Regions from separate parts of the Cupriavidus taiwanensis LMG 19424 genome, predicted to be linked through region 2. Evidence: predicted binding sites of a transcription regulator. Region 2 holds the regulator's gene; the other holds the start of a gene.
What was found. Region 2 encodes LexA, which represses DNA repair genes until DNA is damaged. Its sites were predicted from a motif close to ACTGTATNNNNATACAGT; they were not measured.

Region 1: the regulator LexA is predicted to act here: its motif matches at 4,285-4,302, upstream of recA (recombinase RecA).

The regions. Positions count from the first base shown of each region.
Region 1 is NC_010528.1:507,191-515,064, reverse strand. Features, by position in the region: gene sucD (succinate--CoA ligase subunit alpha) at 1-124, opposite strand, end outside; gene sucC (ADP-forming succinate--CoA ligase subunit beta) at 213-1,379, opposite strand; gene RALTA_RS02455 (DUF2889 domain-containing protein) at 1,469-2,176, opposite strand; gene recX (recombination regulator RecX) at 2,501-2,968, opposite strand; gene recA (recombinase RecA) at 3,080-4,144, opposite strand; gene RALTA_RS02440 (response regulator) at 4,380-5,069, shown strand; gene RALTA_RS02435 (sensor histidine kinase) at 5,118-6,665, shown strand; gene RALTA_RS02430 (DUF4212 domain-containing protein) at 6,662-6,994, shown strand; gene RALTA_RS02425 (MFS transporter) at 7,242-7,874, shown strand, end outside.
Region 2 is NC_010528.1:1,920,290-1,928,163, forward strand. Features, by position in the region: gene priB (primosomal replication protein N) at 1-275, opposite strand, end outside; gene rpsF (30S ribosomal protein S6) at 365-739, opposite strand; gene RALTA_RS08795 (asparaginase) at 859-1,851, opposite strand; gene lexA (transcriptional repressor LexA) at 2,107-2,760, shown strand; gene RALTA_RS30625 (hypothetical protein) at 2,874-3,044, shown strand; gene RALTA_RS08805 (hypothetical protein) at 3,087-3,431, opposite strand; gene RALTA_RS08810 (acyltransferase family protein) at 3,840-4,949, shown strand; tRNA gene RALTA_RS08815 (tRNA-His) at 5,265-5,340, opposite strand; gene RALTA_RS08820 (hypothetical protein) at 5,442-5,720, opposite strand; gene dusA (tRNA dihydrouridine(20/20a) synthase DusA) at 6,697-7,710, opposite strand.

The DNA of each region.
Region 1 (7,874 bases), 1.4 Mb from region 2:
CGCCGGCGACGAACGCGTTCTTGCCGTTGGCGTAGTCACGGCAGCCACGGGTGTGGAACTGGCCGGTCTTGCCGGTGATGCCCTGGGTGATGACTTTGGTGTCTTTGTTGATCAGAATCGACATGCTTTCGTCCTTTGCTTGACTCTGGCAGCGCGGGCAAAGGCCACGCGCGCTGCCGAAGTTCGCTTGTATTGGGTAACGGCGCCTCGGCTTACTTGCCGGCGGCGGCAGCCACGACCTTCTGGGCGGCTTCTTCCATCGTGTCGGCCGAGATGATCGGCAGGCCCGAGTCAGCCAGCATCTTGCGGCCCAGTTCTTCGTTGGTGCCCTTCATGCGCACGACCAGCGGCACGTTCAGCGACACGGCCTTCGAGGCCGAGATCACGCCCTCGGCGATCACGTCGCAACGCATGATGCCGCCGAAGATGTTGACCAGGATGGCCTGCACGTTCGGGTTCTTCAGCATCAGCTTGAAGGCTTCGGTCACCTTCTCGGTGGTGGCACCGCCGCCCACGTCGAGGAAGTTGGCCGGCTCGCCGCCGAACAGCTTGATGGTGTCCATGGTGGCCATGGCCAGGCCGGCGCCGTTCACCAGGCAGCCGATGTTGCCGTCCAGCGAGATGTAGGCCAGGTCGAACTTCGAGGCTTCGATTTCGTTGGCGTCTTCTTCATCCAGGTCGCGGTAGGCGACGATTTCCGGATGACGGAACAGCGCGTTCGAGTCGAAGTTGAACTTGGCGTCCAGCGCGATCACCTTGCCGTCGCCGGTCAGGATCAGCGGGTTGATTTCGGCCAGCGAAGCATCCGTTTCGTAGAACGCCTTGTACAGGCCTTGCAGGGCCTGGCGGGCTTGCGCCACGCTCGCGTCGGGCACGCCGATCTTGCGGGCGATGTCGTCGGCGTCAGCATCGGTCAGGCCGGTCGACGGCTCGATGATCAGCGTGTGGATCTTTTCCGGGGTGTGGGCAGCGACTTCCTCGATGTCCATGCCGCCTTCGCTCGACGCCATCAGCGCGATCTTCTGCGAAACGCGGTCCACCACCAGCGAAACGTACAGTTCCTTCTTGATGTCGGCGCCTTCTTCGATCAGCAGGCGATTGACCTTCTTGCCTTCCGGACCGGTCTGGTGCGTGACCAGCTGCATGCCCAGGATGTTGGACGCGTAGGTCTTGACCTCGTCCATGCTCTTGGCAACCTTGACGCCGCCGCCCTTGCCGCGGCCACCCGCGTGGATCTGCGCCTTGACAACCCACACCGGGCCGCCGAGTTGTTCTGCGGCCTTCAGGGCCTCGTCAACCGAGAACGCGGGGATGCCGCGCGGAACCGGCACATTGTATTTGCGCAGGATTTCCTTGCCTTGATACTCATGGATATTCATGCGTGTTTCCTTTCGGGTAGGCGTAAAAGGTAGAAGGGAAGAATCTGAAAGAAGACGAACTCTCTCGTCGGGCTGGCCGATCCTGAGAATCAGCCGGAGGTGCCGGTCGGCCTGTCGGCCGGGACAGCGTCGTTGCCGTCGATTGCGTGACCACCGCGGTCGCCATTGGCCGCGGGCTGCTGCGCCTGAGGCGCGGATGCGACGGCAGGCGCGGCCTCGGCCCTTGCCTTGGGCGTCGGCTGGTGACCATACCAGCGCGGGTAAAACTGACGAACCACCTCGCCGTCGAAACGCAGGGCGTGGCAGCCGTTCAACTGATAGGGCGGCTCCGGATTCGGATCGTCCTCGCCGTTGTCGCGGATACTGATGACCTCGCCGGCAAAGGCCTGGATCGCGGTGCTGGGCAGCACACCAGCGGCTTCGGTCAGGTGCGAGCAGCCGTGCATGCCGCCCAGGCGCTCGCGCACCGCCTTGCGAAAGCCCTTGCGCAGGTTCAACCCGATCAGCTTGCGGTAAGCCGGGCCGATCGTGTCGCAATGAGACGGGTACGGCACCCAATCCGAGCAAGCCTCGGCATCCAGCACCGTCATTTCCTCGTCGATCGTGATGCGCAGCCACAGGTCGTGCAGCGGCTGGCCTTGCGGGCGGATGCGGTCGCCGGCCAGTTCGATGTCGCGGGGCTTGGTGTCGGTCAGGCGCACCTCGATATCCCACAGGCCGTCCTCCCTCCGGTACGCCTCGGCCGCAATGGCGCGGCGGTGACGCAGGGAGCGGTTGACGGGCTGGGACAGAGGCATGGCCAGGCTGGAAATACGGAAGATACGGAGGCTACGGAGAATCCGGGGGCTGGGGCACCGTGGTGCCGGGGTACCGAATAACCCGGGGAGTTTAACATGCCATGCCGCGTTGGCCGGGAACATCCTTGTGCGGCAACTGTCGCGCCCGGATTGTCGGCCGACCATGGCGCCCCGGCAGGCCGGGCGGCCTTGCCGCAATGCACCAGCCGGCACCGGCTCCCGCCCCCGACAAGAACCCGGCGCCGGCATGGCGCGATGACGCAACGCAGCGAAATACACATGACGGCAGCGCAGGTACTTCCCGATGCTGCCTCGTCACGCGGCTCAGTCCGCGTCGCCGCCGTCCTCGTCCGCGCCCCGAATGATTTTGCCGACCACCGCGCGCGAGAAGCCGCGTGCCACCATGAAGCGGATCTGCTTGGCCCGGGTCTCGGGCGTGTCGGGCGGCGTGCCGAAGCGCTTGCGCCAGACCTCGCGGGCGCGCTCGACTTCGGTGGCGCGCAGGCGCTCCTGCAGCTCGCCCAGCTGCTCGTTGTCGAGCTTGTGGGTCTTGGCTTCCTGCATCACGCGCGCGGTGCCGTAGCGGGCGCCGCGGCGATGCACCAGGCTGTCAGCGAAGCGCTGGTTCGACAGCCAGTTCTCGCGCTCCAGCGCGTCCAGCAACTGTTCCAGCTGCTCGGCCGACTCGGCGTGAGGCGCCAGCTTGCGCGCCAGCTCGGCGCGGCTGTGCTCGCGGCGCGACAGGTAGCCGACGGCGCGGGCCTTCAGCGACAGCGGGGGACGGGTTGCCATGGATAAGCGGGATCAGCGGATGGAGGACCGGGCCGCCTGCGGGCCAAGCAAAAAGGCCGGGGCATCGGCGATGCCCCGGCCTTCCGGATGGCGCAGCGGCCGCCGGCGCGGTCAGTCTTCGACCGTTGCCGCCACGGCTGCGGCCGTGGGGTTCATGGCGACCACACCCAGTGCCGCGCGCACCTTGTTTTCGATTTCGGCGGCAATGTCGGGGTTCTCGCGCAGGTATTCGCGGGCGTTGTCCTTGCCCTGGCCGATCTTCTCGCCGTTGTAGCTGTACCAGGCGCCGGACTTCTCGACGATCTTGGCATCCACGCCCAGGTCGATGATCTCGCCCTGGCGCGAGATGCCCTGGCCGTAGAGGATGTCGAAGAAGGCCTCGCGGAACGGCGGCGAGACCTTGTTCTTGACCACCTTGACCTTGGTCTCGTTGCCGATCACGTCGTCGCCCTTCTTGATCGAGCCGATGCGGCGGATGTCCAGGCGCACCGAGGCGTAGAACTTCAGCGCATTGCCGCCGGTGGTGGTTTCGGGCGAGCCGAACATCACGCCGATCTTCATGCGGATCTGGTTGATGAAGATCACCAGGCAGTTGGTGCGCTTGATGGTGCCGGTCAGCTTGCGCAGCGCCTGGCTCATCAGGCGGGCCTGCAGGCCGGGCAGCGAATCGCCCATTTCGCCTTCGATTTCGGCCTTGGGCACCAGTGCGGCCACCGAGTCGATGATGATCAGGTCGATCGAACCCGAACGCACCAGCGCGTCGGTGATTTCCAGGGCCTGCTCGCCGGTGTCGGGCTGCGAGATCAGCAGGTCGCCGACATTGACGCCGAGCTTGGAAGCGTAATTGACGTCCAGTGCGTGCTCGGCATCGATAAAGGCGCAGGTGCCGCCCAGCTTCTGCATCTCGGCCACCACCTGCAGCGTCAGCGTGGTCTTGCCCGAGGATTCCGGCCCGTAGATCTCGACCACGCGGCCGCGCGGCAGGCCACCGACGCCAAGTGCGATGTCCAGGCCGAGCGAACCGGTGGAAACCACCTGAATGTCCTTTTCGACCTCGCCGTCGCCCAGGCGCATGATCGAGCCCTTGCCGAACTGCTTCTCGATCTGGGAGAGCGCGGCGGCAAGCGCCTTTTGCTTCTCGGCGCTCACGCCGGCACCTGCCTTCTTGTCGTCCATGGTCGTCCTTGAGTCAATGGTGTATAAATAGGCCGCATGTGGCGCGGCACCGGCATTTGCCGGCATCTGCGCCGGCCCGGCTGTCTGCGCGGCCGCACTCCAGGGGGTCTCCCCGGGCGGCCCTAGCGGAACGTGCGGGTACTGTATAAAAAAACAGTATGCTTGGCAAGCCCCTTCGCGCCCCCGTGCCCGTTGCGCACCGGTGCCGGCTATGCCGGCCAGGGTGGAGACAACCATGCGCATTCTGATCGCCGAAGACGACGACGTGCTGGCCGACGGCCTGACCCGTTCGCTACGTCACTCGGGCTACGCCGTCGACCATGTCGCCAATGGCCTGGAAGCCGATTCGGCCCTGTCGACCCAGACTTTCGACCTGCTCATCCTCGACCTGGGCCTGCCGCGCATGTCCGGGCTGGAGGTGCTCAAGCGCCTGCGCGCGCGCGGCGCGATGCTGCCGGTGCTGATCCTGACCGCCGCCGACAGCGTCGACGAGCGCGTCAAGGGCCTGGACCTGGGCGCCGACGACTACATGGCCAAGCCCTTCGCCCTGTCAGAGCTGGAAGCGCGCGTGCGCGCGCTGGTGCGGCGCGGCGCCGGCGGCGGCGCCACGCTGATGCGCCACGGGCCGCTGGCCTACGATCAGGTCGGGCGCATCGCCTACCTGAACGACCAGATGCTGGACCTGTCGGCGCGCGAGATCGGCCTGCTGGAGATTCTGCTCACGCGCAGCGGCCGCCTGGTGTCGAAGGAACAGCTGGTGGACCACCTGTGCGAATGGGGCGAGGAAGTCAGCAACAACGCCATCGAGGTCTATGTGCACCGCCTGCGCAAGAAGATCGAGGTGGGCGGCATCCGCATCGCCACCGTGCGCGGGCTGGGCTACTGCCTGGAGAAATTCCAGCCGGCGGTGGCCGCGCCGCATTGATCCCAGCACCGCAGGCCATGCGACCGACCTGAACGCAACCTCGCCGACATGAGCCTGCTGCGACTGCCGTGGCGGCGCGTGCCCCGCGCCGCGCCCGCTCCGTCCTCCACGCCGGACGTCACCGACCAGGACCTGACCGACGCGCTGCCGCACCTGGAGGAAAGCACCGCCCATCCCGCGCCGCGCTCGCTGTTCGGCGAGATCCTGGACTGGATGCTGGCACCACTGCTGCTGCTCTGGCCGATGAGCATCGCGGTGACCTACCTGGTGGCCAAGTCGATCGCCAACGGCCCCTTCGACCGCGCGCTCGAAGCCAGCGCCATCGTGCTGTCGCAGCAGGTGCGCGAGGTCAACGGCCGCGTCACGCTGCAGCTGCCGCTGTCCGCGCGCGAGATCCTGCGCGCCGACGAGACCGACAACGTCTACTACCAGGTGGTCGGCAAGCGCGGCGAGTACATCGCCGGCGACCAAGACCTGCCGCTGCCTTCCGAGGACGACCAGGGCCACGCCGGGCTGGTATCGCTGCGCGATGACCGCGTGGCCGGCAACGACGTGCGCGTGGCCTACACCTATATCGAACTGAAGCAGGTCAGCGGCACACAGCCGGTGCTGGTGCAGGTGGCCGAAACGCTCGACAAGCGTGCGCGCCTGGCCAACGAGATCATCAAGGGCGTGATCTTGCCGCAGTTCGTGATCCTGCCGCTGGCGGTGGTGCTGGTGTGGTTCGGGCTGTCGCGCGGGCTGGCGCCGCTGACCGCGATCCAGCAGCGCATCCGCGCGCGCAACCCGGGCGATACCAGCCCCATCGACGAGCGCGCCGCGCCGCAGGAGATCACGCCGCTGGTGGGTTCGTTCAACGACCTGCTGGCACGGCTGGACCAGTCGGTGCAGACCCAGAAGCGCTTTATCGCCGATGCCGCGCACCAGATGAAGACACCGCTGGCGGGCCTGCGCATGCAGGCCGAGCTGGCGCAGCGCGAGCAGTCGCCGGAAGAACTGCGGCGCTCGCTGGCGCAGATCGCCGGCAGCTCGGAACGCACCGCGCACCTGGTCACGCAGCTGCTGTCGCTGGCGCGCATGGAGAACCTGGCCGGCACCGGCGGCATGGCCGCGCTGGACCTGGCGGCGCTGGCGCGCGAGGTGGTGAAGGACTGGCTGCCGCAGGCATGGGCGCGCGACATTGACCTGGGACTCGATGCCGACGACCATCCGGTGATGGTCCAGGGCAACCGCCTGATGCTGACCGAGATGCTGAACAACCTGCTCGACAACGCCATCCGCTACACCCCGCGCGGCGGCCGCGCCACGGTGCGGGTCAGCGCCGACGCGTTCGAACCGTTCGCCTACCTGGACGTGGAAGACACCGGCCCGGGCATCGCGCCGTCCGAGCGCGAGCGCGTGATGGAGCGCTTCTATCGCGTGCTCGGCACCAACACCGAAGGCAGCGGCCTGGGCCTGGCGATCGTGCGCGAGATCGTGCAGCAGCACGGCGGCGACGTCCAGATTACGGACCACGTCTACCAGCAATCGCCACGCCTGGCCGGCGCGCATTTCCGCGTAACGCTGCGCCGTCCCGAGAACTTTCCGCCAGCATGAACGACACCCCTGCCCCCGGCAGCGCCGAGGCACGCCATCGCCTCGCCTGGCACCGCAACCTGCGCTGGATCTGCGGCCTGCTCGCGGTCTGGTTTACGGTCACCTTCGTGGTGGCGTGGTTTGCACGCGACCTGCGCTTCGACTTCTTTGGCTGGCCGTTCTCGTTCTGGGTCGGCGCGCAGGGCGCGCTGGTGGTCTATGTGCTGATGGCCGCCCTGTACGCCTGGCGCATGAACCGGGACAACGCCGATGACCGAAGCGTCGAGGCGCCGCCGCCGGCAATGCCCTCGCAAGGCGCCTCGCGCGGCCCGGGCGCGGATGCTGCATAGCCGCACGCCCCGCACGGCGCATAACTGTGCCAAGCGCATGCGCCGAAGCCTTGCAGCGCAGCATCGGCAGCCCTGCCCGCGGCTAGCGTATACCCCGAGGTTTTTTGCCTTTGGCGCCCTGGAATCTGTCAGACCGCAGTAAGTTTCGCCACCCACAATCCTCTGCAACTCTGGGCATAGCGGCCAGCCGCGCGGCGCTTTCCGCGCATCACGCCCGCCCGAGATCCATTCCAGACGGAGGAGACAAATGGCAAACGTGCAAAACGTTGCGGTGCCCGGAGGGGGCGCGCAGAACGCACCGATGACTGCCGAAGAGCGCAAGGTGATCTTTGCCTCGTCGCTGGGCACGGTGTTCGAATGGTACGACTTTTACCTGTATGGCTCGCTGGCGGCAATCATCGCCAAGCAGTTCTTTGCCGGGCTGGATCCGACCTCGGCCTTCATCTTCGCGCTGCTCGCGTTTGCCGCCGGCTTTATCGTGCGGCCGTTCGGCGCGCTGGTGTTCGGCCGCCTGGGCGACATGATCGGGCGCAAATACACCTTCCTGGTGACGATCCTGATCATGGGCGTGTCGACCTTCATCGTCGGCCTGCTGCCCGGCTACGCCACCATCGGCTGGGCCGCGCCGATCATCCTGATCGCGCTGCGCATGCTGCAGGGCCTGGCGCTCGGCGGCGAGTACGGCGGCGCCGCCACCTACGTGGCCGAACACGCCCCGCACGGCAAGCGCGGTGCGTACACCTCGTGGATCCAGACCACCGCCACGCTCGGCCTGTTCCTGTCGCTGATCGTGATCCTGCTGTGCCGCGAGGCGACTGGCCCGAACTTCGAGACCTGGGGCTGGCGCATCCCGTTCCTGGTGTCCATCCTGCTGCTTGGC
Region 2 (7,874 bases):
CCAGTGATGTGAAAGACGAGAGCCTTGCTATTGCGGTGCTTGCGGGCCAGGAATCCTTCGCAGTCGAGCAGCGTGCCGAGCGGTAGCCGCTCCAGACGCTGGCCAACCTGGCCGATTCCCATCGCAGCGATTGCAAATTCGACCTGCCGCGGCGTCTGCGCCTCGACGGCCTCGCCGCTGTACTGCAGGATGCAGTTCACGACGGGGACCCCGGCCGGGGTATAGCGCAGGGCATCGCGTTCCGCCAGGGTGGCGGCAAGCCGGAGCTGGTTCAACGCGGGGCCTCTTGCTGGTTGCAATCCTTGCGGTTTCCACCCGTGCCCTGGCCGACGCTGTCAGCCACGGCGCGCACCGCAGTCCGCACTCAGGCGGCCTGGCCTTCGGTGGTCGTTTGCGCGGCCTTGCGGGCTTCTTCGCGCTGCACTTCCTTCATCATCGGCGAAGGTGCGGTCTCGGCCTTCTTGGTCTGCACGATCAGGTGGCGCAGGACGGCGTCGTTGAACTTGAACGCGTGTTCCAGTTCAGCCAGCGTTTCCTTGCCGCATTCGATGTTCAGGCAAACGTAGTGAGCCTTGGCCAGCTTCTGGATCATGTAAGCCATCTGGCGACGGCCCCAGTCTTCCACGCGGTGAACGTTGCCGTTCTGCGAGGTCACGAGCTGCTTGTAGCGCTCGATCATGGCCGGCACTTGTTCGCTCTGGTCCGGGTGGACGATGAAGACGATTTCGTAATGACGCATTGACGCTCCTTTTGGGATTAGCCACCCGGGCGTCACGAGTCCGGTGTGGCAAGGTTGAATAGCCTTAAATTATAGCCCGCCCTTCGGCCACAGTGCAAGCCGCTGATTTCACGGGCAAATCAGGCGATGGCGAACAGGACCTGCAGCCTCTGTGGTTGGCGCGCCAGCCCGGGGTCCGCCGCCAGGGCCAGCGCCAGCAGCACGCGCGCCTTGTAGGGATTGAGGTCCGTCGCCGATATGAAGACACCGTCGGCGGGACTGGGTTGCGGCGGAATCGCCACGTGGCCGGCCCCGGTACGCGAGCTGCGCACCACGGCCACCCCGGCCGCCGCGGCGTCGGCAAGCGCCGTGGCAAGCACCTCGTGGACCGAGCCATTGCCGGCAGCGGCCACGACCAGCCCGGCGACGCCAGCCTGGACCAGCGCATCGACCGCGATCCGGCCCGGCTGGGCGTAGCTGGCCACGATCTCCACCATCGGCCAGGCCGCCGGCATCGGCCCGATGGGCGCTGCCGCCCGGGGCGCCCGGGCAAAGCGCACGTAGTCATCCTGCACGAACCCCAGCGGCCCGCACGGCGAGACAAAGGCATCGACCGCCGACGTATGCGCCTTGGCTACGTCGCGGGCCGCGTGGATCTGCTGGTTCAACACCACCAGCACGCCCTTGCCGCGCGCGTCCGGATGTCCGGCGACGCGCACCGCATCCAGCAGGTTCAGCGGCCCGTCCGCGGACAGCGACGTCGACGGACGCATCGCCGCGGTCAGCACCACAGGCACCGGGCACGGTTGGGTCAGATGCAGCGCCATCGCTGTTTCTTCCAGCGTATCCGTGCCGTGCGTGATCACGATGCCCGCGACATCGGGCTGCGCCGACCAGTGCTGCACCCGCGCCGCCAGCGCCTGCCAGAGCGCGAAGGTCATGTCCTTGCTGTCCACCTGTGCCACTTGCTCGGCCTCGATGCGTGCCACCGACTGCAAGGGGGGTACCGCGGCAAGCAACGAGGACACCGGCACGGTCGCCGCCTGGTAGCGGGCGCTGCTGGCGGCGCTGCCAGCGGCGCCGGCGATCGTGCCGCCGGTAGCCAATACGACGATGCGAGGCAATGGGGTCATGGGAGCGCGCAAGGGTTCATTCTGGGAAGAGGAACCGCGATTGTAGCGGGGCGCGCATGCCTTGCCTCGGCCGGGATCGGCCGCCATGGCCGACGTCCATGCGACACAGCTCAAAATTCTGCTTGCGCTCGCGCCGATACTGTATAAAATCACAGCATACTGTTTAAACATACAGTGCCCGGCCCGCCGGATACTGGATCACGGACCAGCGTCTCCGTCATCCATGCCAGCGGCCCTGCACGGAACGGCGATCCCATGGCGACCCTGACACCCCGGCAGCAGCAGATTTTCGATCTGATCCGCAACACGATCCGCCGTACCGGCTTCCCCCCTACCCGTGCCGAAATCGCAGCGGAGTTCGGCTTCTCCTCGCCCAATGCCGCGGAAGAACATCTGCGGGCGCTGGCCCGCAAGGGCGTGATCGAACTGACGCCCGGCGCGTCGCGCGGCATCCGCCTGAAGGTGTCGCGCAGCGATTCGGAACTGCCTGACCAGTTCTCGTTACCGATGGCCGGCGTCCTGCAATTGACGCTGCCTCTGGTTGGCCGCGTGGCGGCCGGTAGCCCCATCCTCGCAGCCGAACATATCGACCGCCAGTACCAGGTCGATGCCTCGGTCTTCGATGAACGTCCGGACTACCTGCTGCGCGTGCGCGGCCTGAGCATGCGCGACGCCGGCATTCTCGATGGCGACCTGCTCGCCGTGCGCCGCGCCAGCGAGGCCGCGAACGGCAAGATCGTGGTGGCAAGACTGGGCGACGACGTCACGGTCAAGCGCCTGCAGCGGCGCGGTGGCCATATCGAACTGATTGCCGAGAACCCGGACTTCACCAACATCATCGTCGAACCCGGTGAAGAGTTTTCGCTGGAAGGCATCGCCGTCGGGCTGATCCGCTCTTCCGGCTTCTAGCCGGGCACCATCGCGGGCATTCACCCGCGCGGGCCCACCCGCTTCCATTGCTTTGCAGACGCCGCCCGGCTTGCCGGGTGTTGACCCCGCTTTGCCTAAAAAGAGGTGCCACCATGCCGCAAATCCACCACGTCGCCGCCCGCCGTCCGGTCAAGCCCGTGCCGTTCCGCCAGAGCAAGGGCGTACGCGTCTATCAGGGCACGCAGCGCCGCACCATGGTCGGCAGCATGGCGGCGATCTGCCGCATGCTGGAACTCGAAACCACCGAGAAGCTGGCCGCCTGATATTCGCCAGGCACCATCCCGCGGCCGCCAGTTCGCTGCTGGTCAGCTACGCGCGCACGCCTTGGCTTCGGCCTCCAGTTCCGACGGGGTCAGTTGGGGAAACCAGGTATTGGTCTTGCGCAATTCCAGCGCCGTACCGTCGGGCTGCGCCGTCAGAGAGATCAAGTAGGCATACTGATATTCGCCGCCTGCCGCGGCCTGCCCAATGCGGATTTCGGTTTGGTTTTTCGCCGGCAGCTGGACCAGCGTAGCGTCATCGCCGAGATTGTTGCGCAGGCATTTCACAACATCGGCCATCTTGACCGGCGTAAACAGGCGCATCGGCGGACGGGCGCGGATGTCCTTCTCGGAAGTGCCAGTGGCACAACCTGCCACCATAGTTGCCATCGCTGTGCCAATCAGTGCCGCTCGAACAAACATACCACCCCCGGGGAATGCAAAACGGCGCCCTTGGGAGGCACCGTTCTGGAGAATGCTTGGGTTGGCTGGATAGGACTCGAGTCCACGACGACGGGAACTTGCCATCCCGGCGTCTATCGCCATTGCCCCCCATGAAATCAACGCTTTCGGCTTCGCATTGTTCCGCACTGCGCTGAAACCTCACAGCATTCGTGCAGGCCTTGCGGGAGCCGGGTGCGGATTTTAACCCGCGCGCGCGTCAGGCGCCATCTCGATCTACTCGAACCCACGGCGCTTCTGCCGCACCAGCCCCCATCTCATTCCTTCGATGGATAGCGTGCCCGGCAGGATCTGAGACACAGTTTGCCGTACCAGGCCAACTGAGAGCCTCGCATAATGAAATTCCAGTCGCTACAGATGCTCCGGGGGATTGCGGCCATGTGGGTTGTCGCGTACCACATGCAGGACCACTTCGACCCACTTGCCACAGCATTGCCATTCAGCGCGTCTGACCTGTTGCGCAAGGGATATATTGGCGTCGACCTGTTCTTTGTGATCAGCGGCTTTGTGATCGCGTGGACCGCCTTATACAAGCCCGGACCTCACGATGCACCCATACAATTCCTGCTCAGGCGATTAGTCAGGGTAGCGCCGCCTTATTGGGTCGCCACGCTCTATTTCGCGATGCTCAGGGACCTTCGCAGCATCGAATTAGAACCGCTCCTCCGTTCGCTCTTCTTCATTCCGATTGAACCCAATCACGCACCCTTTTACGGATACCCCACCCTGCTGATTGGCTGGTCCCTCAACTACGAAATCTATTTCTATCTTTCTTTTTCCATTCTCTTGTGCCTGGGCCGAAGGCTATCCCTTCAGATCGCCTACTTCACCCTGACACTGATTATTCTGCCATTCGCATTTTCCGGAGGCGTTTCGATCAATCCCGAGCATCTCTACCAAGGAATCTCGAGTACGTATATCCTGCTGGCCACCAATCCCATCATCCTTGAATTCGTGTTCGGCATGATCCTGGCAAGGCTCTATGGCATCCTTCCGGAGACCCTGAGCCGTTCCTGCGCATGGCTCGCCTTGTTGGCATCGATAGCTCTTTTCACAGCCGCGTTCTTCCTGTACGAGCCCCGCATGAGTATTATTTTCAGGGGTCTGCCATGCGCCGCCCTCGTGGCTGGCTTCATCGTAGCGGAACGATACAGGCTACTTTCGATACCGCGCCCCCTTTCTTGCCTCGGCGAGATATCCTATAGCATTTACCTGACGCATCCGTTTATTCTGGTTTACTCAGGATCAATCTATGCGACAACTGTTGGCCAGAATTATGCGCAAATCGCCCAATACTTACTGACGCTAGCAGCGGTACTCGGCCTCGCTCAATTCTTCTACAAATACGTCGAACACCCCATACTCGAGCAGGGAAAACGCATTCGCCTTGGTCATTGCCATACCGCTCAACCAGCAGAGAATTCCACAGCATCGCGGGTTAAGTGATTGACTGCTTCGCCCATAACCCTGACCGTTTCGCTGGTCACCGCCATGGAGACACCGGGAGACCCTCTTGAGGTCAAGGACACGGTGACGCGCATGGAGTCGCGCATAGTCCAGCTGGGCGATCCCGTCGGCACCAACTTGGGCAAGGGAAAGGAAGTAGGAAAGCGATCTACAGACTATGCCGGCGTACAACCACCGTTTCGCAGACACACTGACAGCAAAAAGCCCACCGCTAGGGTGGGCTTTCGGGGGAAGATCCTCTTCCAAAACTGGCCACAAGTTGGGGACGCCTAACCTGCAAACCGTTGAAATTCTTGGGGTGGCTGATGGGACTCGAACCCACGACGACAGGAATCACAATCCTGGACTCTACCAACTGAGCTACAGCCACCGTAGAGGTCATCAGCGAAGCGCTGATCGACGAAAACCAAGATTATACAAACAGATTTTCGAGATGGCTAGTATCCCGCACAAAAAATTTTGGGCCATCGCTCAGGACCGGGGCGGGCTCCACTTGGCCTCCAGCAGCACTGCCTGCTTGATCGCGGCGATGGTTTCCGCCTCGGTATCGAACTGGCCCAGCAGCCGGCGCGACTTGCCATTGAGCACCGCCTCTTGCAAAGCCTTGCCAGCGGCTTCCGAGGTGCCGGGGTGCCAGCAGTAGCGCGCCGTCCATTTGCCGTCCTGGAGCTGCTCGGCTACCCAGATCACCCTGAAGTCTTCATACACCACGCCGAACGGCGCTTCGTTTTCCACGTTGTCTTTATCCATGCTGCCTCCCCTGCCAGCACGATCCGCATACCGTGCCTGAACTTGCCTGGGGCGAGCCGGAAATCGTATCACGGGTCCCGGATGGCTTCCTGCCGCGCCCCGGCCAAATATGCTGTGCGCAGCCCCTACCTCTGCAGGGTTCATCCTGCACGTGCGCGAAGCGATACTCGAGTCCGAGGGACATTGCCCCCCCTCGACCTTCCCGTCAGGCGGCCCGCCCCATGGGCCGCCTGCCTCTTTTTGCTCCCCGCCTGACAACCGGTGCTTCCACGCCGCAGAACCGGCAACGGAACCTACTGGCTGTGCGCAAGACCAATCGACGTGATCGAACGCAGGGAGCAAGCCATGCAGGACAAGTGTAGATGGAGGACGAGGATTCTTGCCGTGGCGGCACTGGCGGCCTTGCTCGGCGGATGCGCGGTGGGGGGCGGTGCCGACGGCAGGGAATCGAGCATCACGACTTACGGCACGCTGGACATCGGCATCAGCCATACGCGATAACCGTCGCGATGCGGGTCCAGCGGGATCCATTTCGCCGTGATCCATGGAACGCTTGAACGAAAAGCTGGTCAAACCCGTGCATTCCGGTGGTGCCGGGCGAGCACGCAAAAAAAGAGTCCGCAGCGCGGACTCTTAAATTTAGCGATCTCAAATGCCCTGAAGGCCGTTGCACTGTAACTGCCATGCGGGGAACGCACCATTCGGGTAAACGAAGAGCGCGATGCCGCAGCAGCGTGCGCCGAAAAAAAAGCCCGCCGGAGCGGGCCAATAATCAGTTGAAGAAAGCCCTGTATTCGAGGGCAGGCACAGTGTAAGAAAGTGCCCTGCCTCAGCGAATTAGGGGAATCCCTTTCCGGGCGCCGGTTTCCGGGCGATCCGGCATCTCATGTGCGGCGCGCGGAACCCGCGCGCCGCCATGCATATATTCACGATTCGAAGTTAGAGCGCAGCCTCGGCACAGCATGAAGCCGTGCGCTTACGCGGCCAGGGGCTCTTGAGTGTGCGGGCGCAGATGCATGCGCGCCTCTTCGAACAGCGCATCCACGTCGGCACGCGTGCGCGCCGCATGCATGCGCTTTGCATCGGACAGCACGCGGCGCCAGCCACGTCCGCCGGCGATACCGCGATGCAAGCCGAGCATGTGCCGCGTCGCCGCTCCCATATACCCGCCTTGCTCAACGAAGTCGCCGATATAACGCTGCATGGCCAGTTCGACCGCGAGGCGCGACGGCACCGGCGCACTGGCATCGCCATAGAAGCGCGCGTCCATTTCCGCCAGGATGTACGGCTGGTGATAGGCCTCGCGTCCGATCATGACGCCATCGACGTGCTCAAGGTGGCGCGCGATTTCGTCATGGCTGAGGATGCCGCCGTTGATCAGAATTTCAAGCTCCGGAAATTCGCGCTTGAGCTGATACGCCACCTCGTAGCGCAGCGGCGGAATCTCGCGGTTCTCCTTCGGGCTCAGGCCCTTCAGGATGGCATTGCGCGCGTGGACGATAAACGTGCCGCAACCCGCCTGCGCCACCTTGCCGACAAAATCGCGAACGAAATCGTAGTGCTCGATCTTGTCGATGCCGATGCGATGCTTGACCGTAACGGGAATCTCCACCGCATCGCGCATCGCCTTCACGCAGTCCGCCACCAGTTCGGGCTCCGCCATCAGGCAGGCCCCGAAGGCGCCGCGCTGCACACGCTCGGACGGGCAGCCGCAGTTCAGGTTGATTTCCGCATAGCCCCACTGCTGCCCCAGCTTCGCCGCCATGGCCAGATCGGCAGGCTCGCTGCCGCCCAGCTGCAGCGCGACCGGGTGCTCTGCCGCATCGAAGTCGAGGTGACGCGGCACGTCGCCATGCAGCAGCGCGCCAGTGGTCACCATCTCGGTATACAGCCAGGTGTGGCGGCTGAGCTGGCGATGGAACATGCGGCAATGACGGTCGGTCCAGTCCATCATCGGCGCAACCGAAATGCGGCGGGGGTTTACGTTCATGGAAATACAGCGATTGGAGGCGGTCCGGACGCGGCAGCGTCGCCAGGCCAGGCAGGCGGCGCCGCGACATATGCAGATCACGACACCCCGGGGGCCACGCGCGTGACGCGTGGCGGCCCCGCGCGAAGACGTGAGTATAGGCTACCGCGTCAAGGTCTGCTGCG